2 regions of the Gelidibacter sp. genome follow, and region 2 is predicted to be linked to the other one. Evidence: riboswitches for the same ligand, from Rfam matches in the RefSeq annotation. Region 2 holds a riboswitch; the other holds the start of a gene.
The links. Region 2 has a riboswitch for S-adenosylmethionine ahead of ACOH2D_RS00405 (hypothetical protein). Riboswitches for the same ligand answer to the same signal wherever they lie in the genome.
Positions count from the first base shown of each region.

Region 1: linked by a shared signal. The riboswitch ahead of ACOH2D_RS08750 (Na+/H+ antiporter NhaC family protein) and the one ahead of ACOH2D_RS00405 (hypothetical protein) in region 2 are both predicted to bind S-adenosylmethionine.

Region 1 covers NZ_JBMDWE010000014.1:4,291-8,483, reverse strand. Annotated here, with positions in the region: gene ACOH2D_RS08750 (Na+/H+ antiporter NhaC family protein) at 1,015-2,307, opposite strand; SAM-I-IV-variant riboswitch at 2,361-2,457, opposite strand; gene ACOH2D_RS08745 (REP-associated tyrosine transposase) at 2,663-3,220, opposite strand; gene ACOH2D_RS08740 (ABC transporter permease) at 3,277-4,193, opposite strand, start outside.
Region 2 covers NZ_JBMDWE010000001.1:89,990-94,182, reverse strand. Annotated here, with positions in the region: gene ACOH2D_RS00415 (6-fold beta flower protein) at 1-278, shown strand, start outside; gene ACOH2D_RS00410 (metallophosphoesterase) at 423-1,325, opposite strand; SAM-I-IV-variant riboswitch at 1,629-1,725, shown strand; gene ACOH2D_RS00405 (hypothetical protein) at 1,890-2,174, shown strand; gene ACOH2D_RS00400 (DUF6557 family protein) at 2,187-2,702, shown strand; gene ACOH2D_RS00395 (hypothetical protein) at 2,942-3,481, shown strand; gene ACOH2D_RS00390 (recombinase family protein) at 3,619-4,193, opposite strand, start outside.

The DNA.
Region 1 (4,193 bases), on a different contig from region 2:
GGATGGGTAAATTTGATTTTCTTTCTTGAAGTGGCTAATAAAGCACTTTGGAAGTAGATAAAACAGATAAATACCTAGGAAAGTTAAATATGCTTTTCTGACCTTTTCTAACTAAGAATAACCATCGTTATACTCGTGCACTATTAGCGATATATCTATATGAAACCAACTAACTCATAAAATCAGCCACAGCGTTCCGCCACATACAAAGCCAAAGCAATAAGGAATTTTATTAGCCACAGGGTGGCATAATATTAATATCGGTTAGTATGAGCGATTTTCAGAAAGGCTCAACGATAATGTGAGGTAAAGAATGCTTCCTGTAAATTAAACTAGTGTTTTTTGCTCTTTAACAGTTAGAATAACTCCGAGTATTAGAAAGGTTAGGAAAACAGTATACAGCACAAAAAACGTCGTGTGAATTGAGGTTAATAATATTCCCAATGCTAAAAACATATGTAGACATGAGCTTATAATAATTCCTACTGTTCCGATGGTAAAAAAAGGATGAAAATTTTTCATGATAATTTACTTATTATGATTAATATTTTGGTTTTTAAATTATTCTTTGAGATGGCAGTATTCTTTTAGTTAGCGCCCGCTGTGGCTCGTATGATTCGAAAGGTGTTGCTGTTAACATGACGCCGAACTTTTTCTTAATCCTGGTCTTCTTGGTGTCAACGCCATGTCAAAATCTTGTAATAAAAAAAAATATGTTTTTCTCTATTTTCGTCCATTATTCTTCGTCCGTCTCCAATAAAAATATAAGATGATAATAACAATTGGCAGAATAATAAAGACAATCACATCAAATGGTGTTGTAAAATCAAGAGGAATATCATCTGCAGAATTCGGTGTGCCTGTTGGGGATTGTAGAAGTAATGGATATATTGAATTTACCATAGTTAAATTTGAATATTAATAAGTCAATTTACGAAATAATTTTCTTAGTCTGTTCTATAAAGCATCTATAAAAACCATAAGTTGGCTGGAGTTTTCGACTCGTGTTAGTTTTTAAACTTGAACCTCTTTTTTAAACGCAATAAACAGGATAGTAGAGACCAAAAGCAATACCAAATACCACGCATTTCCCACCAAATCAAAGTAGCTGAGGTTTCCTTTGGCAAAACTTAAAATCATTAATACTTGCGCGCCATAAGGTAAAAGACCTTGGGTAATACAGGCAAAAATATCTAGAATAGAGGCGGTGCGTTTATTTTCCAATCCGTATTCGTCATTTATGGATTTTGCAATAGAACCGGAAATAATGATAGACACGGTATTATTGGCAATGGCCATATTAATGCTAGAAACCAGAGCTGCAACCCCTAATTGTGCGGACTTCTTGTTCTTTATCAAGGTTTTTATTTTGGTTAAAATAAATTCAATACCTCCATTATAAGCCACTAAAGCTGCCAAGCCGCCAGTTAATAAAGAAAGAAGAAATATTTCGGTCATGCTGGTAAATCCTGTGTAAGCTAATTGTGTAAATTCAATAACTGAAAAGTCGCCATAGAACAAACCTAATAAGCCTGCCGAAATAACACCTAAGACCAAAGTCGCAAATACATTTATCCCGATGACGGATAATGTAATCACTATCAAATACGGCACAATTTTTAGAATAGAATAGGTATAGGTCACTGTTTCTGAAGTATCCGTTTCCAAATGTAAACCCTGATAAATGAGAATGCCAATCGTGGCCAGTGCTGCGGGTGCGGCTATCTTAATGTTCGCTTTAAATTTATCGCTCATATTTACCCCCAAAGATTGTGTGGCTGCAATGGTGGTGTCGGAGATGACCGATAAATTATCACCAAACATAGCGCCGCCCAATAGTGCGCCGCATAGAATACCAAGCGAAAAATCGGCAGCCTCGCCGAAACCTATAACAATGGGTATCAGGGCTACAATAGATCCCACTGAAGTTCCGGTAGATACCGATAAAAAAGCGGCAATTACAAAAACGCCCACATAAATGTATTGGATATTAATGAGATCCAATCCCAAGTGCACAATGGTATCTACGCTGCCAGTGGCATTTGTGACGGTGGCAAACGCACCGGCCAATAGGTAAATCAAGCACATGGTCAGGATTTTACTGTCGCCACAGCCTTCTAAAAGTATATCGATCTTTGAGTTTATGGATTGTTTAAACATCACAAACGCTACAATAATCCCTGCAATGACAGCAATAGGAGCAGGGAGCGCATAGAAATCATTTTGAATGGTACCAACACTTAAAAAGGTGATGATAAATACAAAAAAAGGTACTAAAGCTTTAAAACTTGGTGTAATCTTTGTCATGAGTCTTGTTTTGCAGAACCACAAAAAGAGTATCGCAGCAAATATTTAGGAAGATAGGCAACGTTTTTTCCAAAGTATTTGGCTTATCGATTTCAGCACCTTGCTCGTTTTGCAGGTTGCTATCTCTTTTGAAGATTCTTGATAATTAAGTGTGCAAAACTAAGGGATTTTATAGTATTAAAAGACAAAGTTGAGGTTTTTATTTACGCTAACACGAGCGGGACGCTCGCGCTAGCTATAAATTAACGCTCGCGCTAGCCTTTATAGATAAAAAATAAATTATCTAAAATCTGTTGGCGCGGGCGTCCCGCCCGTGCCCATTATAAACAATACTAAATTTAAAAGAAGTACAAAGTCATCCAATAAACCCAATTTCGTCGATTGGAATAACTGCATCGAGTTCGACATAATTTCGAGCACTACTGTATTTCCATCCCCAGGGTTCAGTTACTAAGCCTGCTTTTACAGGATTCTTGTGGATATAATCAAACTTTTGCTTTATTACTGGGGTACTACATAACTCTATAGGCTGGTTGTTTTGTTGCCAAAACTGATATTCTTTGACATTGCTGTTCTTTTCGCCTGCCTTTTTAAACATCTCTAGCATCCATTCGCGTCGGCTCTCCTTAGGATATTCCTTAATATTTGCAATCATTTTCTTGGAAGTAAAACCTTTAAAATCTCTTAACAATCCACCCGGATCTTCGTTTTTATCCTGAAACAAAAGATGTACATGATTTGGCATGATACAGTATGCAAATAATAACATTCCTTTGTGGTTCCGACAAAAACTTAGGCTGTCCGTGATGACCTTGAAATGAGTTTCACGCGTAAATACAGCAACCCAATTGACTACGGCAAACGACACAAAATAGGCCGCAGAGGGATTATTAAACTTATACTTTCTACTCATGGCTTTAGGTAAAACCTAAAGATATGACAAAATTGGTTTGGATTTTTGGATTTACGCTAGCACGAGCGGCACGCTCGCGCTAGCGTTTTATTAATCTTCAATTGCAGCAATATGACCATTGCTATAAATGCAACGCCAATGATTAACGACAAAATGCCTATTTCATGAGATATCGACGCTAAATCGCCACCATAAAAGGCGACTTTTCGAAATCCGCTTAAGAACTGAGTTACTGGAATGAATTGTGCCACATTGGTAATTAGCGAAGGAATCGCTTCTGTTGGCCAGGTAAATCCACTTAAGATAAAGGCAGGCGTGGAGATGACCATTAATAATTCGGTGGCTTTCAATTGGCTCGGAATGGCGATCGAGAATAGCATCCCAATGCATATGGACGCCAAGGTTAAAAGCACGGTTAATACTAACATCGGGAAATTTAAAATGTCGGCAGTTATCTTGAAATAAGAGAAGAATGACGCAACAATCAACCACATGAATGGTAGCATGATCAAAAATGGGGTGGCCTTCAATAAAATAAGATACAACGACGACCTTTTGTTTTGCACCAGCGTCGCAAAATATCCATCTTCATAATCTCTTGAAAACGCCAAGGCCATGGCTAAAAATATGATCTGTTGCATAATCGCCGCCAAAATACCCGGTAACATAAACGTGACATAGTTGCCCGCTGAGTTGTAGAGTTTGTTGAAGTTAATTTTAAAACTTTCGTAAGACGCTTTGGCTTGATCGGGATGCATACCCTGTTTTTTAAGGCCTTCCATTTCGAAGCCAGCATTCATGGTCATCAACACGACATTGATATTATTACTGGCGGTATTCGCATTTAAAATATTCGCCATATTCAAATCTACACGAATTTCAGGATGTCTTTTTTGTAACACATCTTTTTCAAATCCTACAGGCAAAGTAATGACTGCGGCGTATTGCTCAGTAGGCATTTCGGCGACGATAT
Region 2 (4,193 bases):
CTTATGACGGTAAATATTTTCGTCAAGGCAAAGGTGATTACAACACAGTTTTATCAACTTGGGACGGTAAATATTTAAGATTAGGAAAAGGAGATTATAACGATGTGCTTTGTACATGGGACGGTGAATTCATTCGACAAGGCAAAGGCGATTATAACACGGTTTTATACACTTTTGATGGTAAATATCTGCGTCAAGGAAAAGGCAGTTACAACACCGTTTTATACACGATTACGGGCGAAATTCCGATTGAAGTTTTAACTTTTATTGTCAATTAACTCAGAATTTGAGACGAGAGTTTTGTGCGTGTGAATTTAGAAAAACTCGTAAAAATTTACGACTTCTGAAAAAATGATGTAAAATATAAGCTCCGTCCGTATCAAAGAACGGAGCTCTTTACTAAATTTTTGAATAGTAATTTTTTAGACAGATGTAAATTTCTTTTCATCTAATATAAGTTCACCATCGTAGCTATAGGCTGCCAATATACCTCCTTTTGCTACGCTATAATCCAGACAACAAATATTATCTTGGTATAGCGAAGGTTTTCCTTCTAACCAATAATGCCCGAAGAAAACAATTTTGTCATCTTTTTTATAAAAATCTATTTCTTTCAAATTGACTACTTCTTCTGGAAGTTTATCATTTGTAGGCATACTAATGGTTTTGTAAGTCATTCCCGATGGTTCTACCCACCATTTTATTCTCATTTCATTTCGTAGGTGACCGTCTTTATCTGGCAATCGCCTGTCATTGGGTATGCTAATTTCCTTACCTTTCAAGGTATTCTCAATCGCGTCATACAATTCTGTTTCTTCCTTTACAGATTGAAATATTAAATCATCTGTTAGTCGGTTGTTGCTTAAATGTTTTTTTAGGTAGTCAATACTTTTATAATCCCAACAAGCGTGCACAGCTCTAAACGTTTCTGTTTCGTAGAATAGTGGTAATGTTTTAAACCATTCTAAATATTCTTCGTACTCTTCCTGTTTGTTTTTAAATTGTTCTAATGTCTCGTAGTGTTGAAGGATATTCTTAATTGAATGCTCTCGTAAGTGTCCTCCTTTAGGATCTTTAAAATGAAAAGTAAGAGCATTATATTCGTGATTACCCAATAACGCAATGGCACTACCATTGTCAGACATTTGTTTTACGATCTCTAAAGTCTCTCTAATTTTTGGACCTCTATCAATATAGTCGCCCACAAATAAAGCTTTTCTTTCAGGGTGTGAATAATAGTTGTCCTTTTTTGAATATCCCAATTTGGTAAGTAATTCTTCAAGTTCATCAGCGTACCCGTGTACGTCTCCAATTAAGTCAATCATTGTTTTTTGTTAGGTATTATTAGTTATACAATCGAGTAATATAACCATATCGCTAAGTGTTATCATTATAAATTATGATTTTAAAATTTCATCGAATTCAATGGCTACAACAAACGATAAGTTGATTTCATATAAAATCATTTAATACAAGTCTATGCACCAATCTTGTAGCGATAAACCTACTGTTAAAATTTTTATCAATTCGAACAACAGAGTAAGCATGTCCAAATTTTGAAATTGCAAACAGAGACTAAAACTCATGCATAATCGTGAGGTATTAGTTGAAAATTCTTACTATATTTGAGATATCATTACGAATCACGTGAAGTGATAGCAACCTGCTCAAACAGGCGAAGGTGCTAAAACAATGAGCCTATTTCTAGGAAAAATATGATTTATTCCTTTTATAGTATTTACCGATTACTGTGTTCTTATAACACAAAAACAACGTGATTAAAGTTCAAAGGTTTTCAAAAGAAACTCTGCGCAGGAAGCTGAGCGGAACTGCTATGGCGCTTGAAAACTAATTAAACTAAATTATAAATTAACATAAAGACAGTAATTATGACAGAAAAATTTAAAGACATCCCTGTAGAGGAAGACACTCAAATTATCGCAAGTGTTAAGGCTAACATCGCCGAATACGATGTGGTTTATCAAAAATGGCATTGGGATGGCATTTATGCAGAAAGCGTTATCTTCTTCAATGATGACGTCGCAGGGTTAACTGAAGAACAAATTAAAAAGGAAGTTGCGCTTTGTACGGATATGGTTAAGGAAAATTCTCAAATGACTTTTAATAAAGGAGATAAATATACCTTCGTGAATTTCAATTTTGTTTATAGCTAAAAATGTTTACTCATGACCTTAAAACAGATCTTACAAACCAATACGTGGTCTACTATTTTACCTGTGTTTTTGAAAACCTATCCTGAGGCAGAAGAAAACATTAAGGGATACCAAACTGTATTTGAAAAATTGGTAATAATGTCCCCCGAAGAAAACGATATGTCGATTGTCATAACCAAAGAAAAAGATGGCGAGGACGAGTATATTGACGTTTCAGGGGTACATAAGAATCCGAAAAACGAGGAGGGAACTTATTCACAAGCCATAGAGTTTACGCCGTGGCGAGAATGGCTGGGTATGGATATCAATAAAGAAACTTCAAACGATTTTTCTGGATTGGAAATCATTGTCCATTGTCTTTACGAAATGACCTTTGTAGGCTTTACCGAAGAAGTCATTCAAGAAAAAATCAATAGAATCGAAAAGAGTAGAAAGGAACGTGAATCAATGACTAAAGCAGAGAGAGATGCCACCGCGATTTCAGCAGAAGAGCTCTTCAAAGAATGGCTTGATGAAAACAACGATTAGCTGGTATTATCATTAGCGATCTCCATCACGAATTATAATTTTCTGGAAAATTATAAAAATGAATGGAATTAATAAAAATATACAATAAACAATAAAAAACTATTCTTAGTTAAACTAGGATATGAATCTTTAAATTGCGGGTATGGACTTGGTAATTTGATCAAGCTATCTACAAACGACTTATATTGAGTTTGATTATAGTAATACACATTTATAAAACTAACTAACTAATAACCAAAATGAAAAACAAAGACAAACAAATTACCTTTAGTGACGTACAATATCCAAAATACAACACCGCAATAATTGTGGTCGGCGGGGTCGGCACGGACAAACAATCGGTTATAGATAAATTGTCGGGAGAATGGGCTATACTAAATGATGAAACCGAAAAAACCATTCGGGAAGAAATTAGAAAAGCCGATCCTGAAAAGAAACCAAACATTGTTATCACTGATTGGGTCGAGGATGTCAGCGATTTCATAAACTGTACATTTGTACTTACTTATAAAATGGGATACGATGTTATAGACATTCATTTGGTCTGGAAGATTGAAGATGTTCAGGTCGCAATGGAGCAAAAACCTATTAGTGAAGATAAAGGCATGTCGGACGCCGTAATTAAGTCGTCATATTACATGATTGATAAATTGTGTAATGATATCATCGAGGGGAAATTGAGTTTAGAAAAAAATTTTGATGGTGATATTTGGTATATTGAAGATGATAGTGAAATCCTAATTAAGAATTCGGGACACCAATCGACTTCTATTAAGTAAGATACTCCAAGCAACATAACTGATTTTACACCAAAAGCATAATCATGTTCAAGTAATGAAATGAGCTTATAAATTTTTAATATAAAGAATCAAAATCAAAAGGGGAAGTTTCTCAAAAACTGTATCCCTTTTTTCTGTCATATAAGCTTCTTAACTTTCTGCACAGTACCTAAGCTAACATCACATAGTTTTGCCGTTTTGCGTAAAGACATCCCCGCATTAAGTTCTTTTATGACGTTGGTGTACTGACTAAGGAATTCTTTCTTGGTTTGAGTTGAACCTCTAACACGACCTTTATACGTTCCTTTGGCTTTTGCTATTGCAATACCTTCCCTTTGTCTTTCGAGCATGGTTTCCCTTTCCATTTCACCAATCTGACCCATAACAGTAGTTATTAGTTTAAAAGCGGGATTTGATTTATCTCCAATCCTACTTTCCAGCCCCAAAGAATCTATCTTGACGGTGACACCAGCTTTATCAAGTATTTGTAATGTCGTCAGGATGTCCAATAAATTTCTACCTAACCGATCCACCGCATGGACACTTATATAATTAATCTCACCGAGTGCAACAGAATAAAAAAGTTCTTTACCCTGTTCCCGTTTACTGAATGGTATCGATCCACTGCAAACATCGATGTATAGTTTTTCGTTCGGGTGATTGTTTATTAATTGCCTTTCGTGGTTTTGATTGGCTGTACTGATTCGGACAT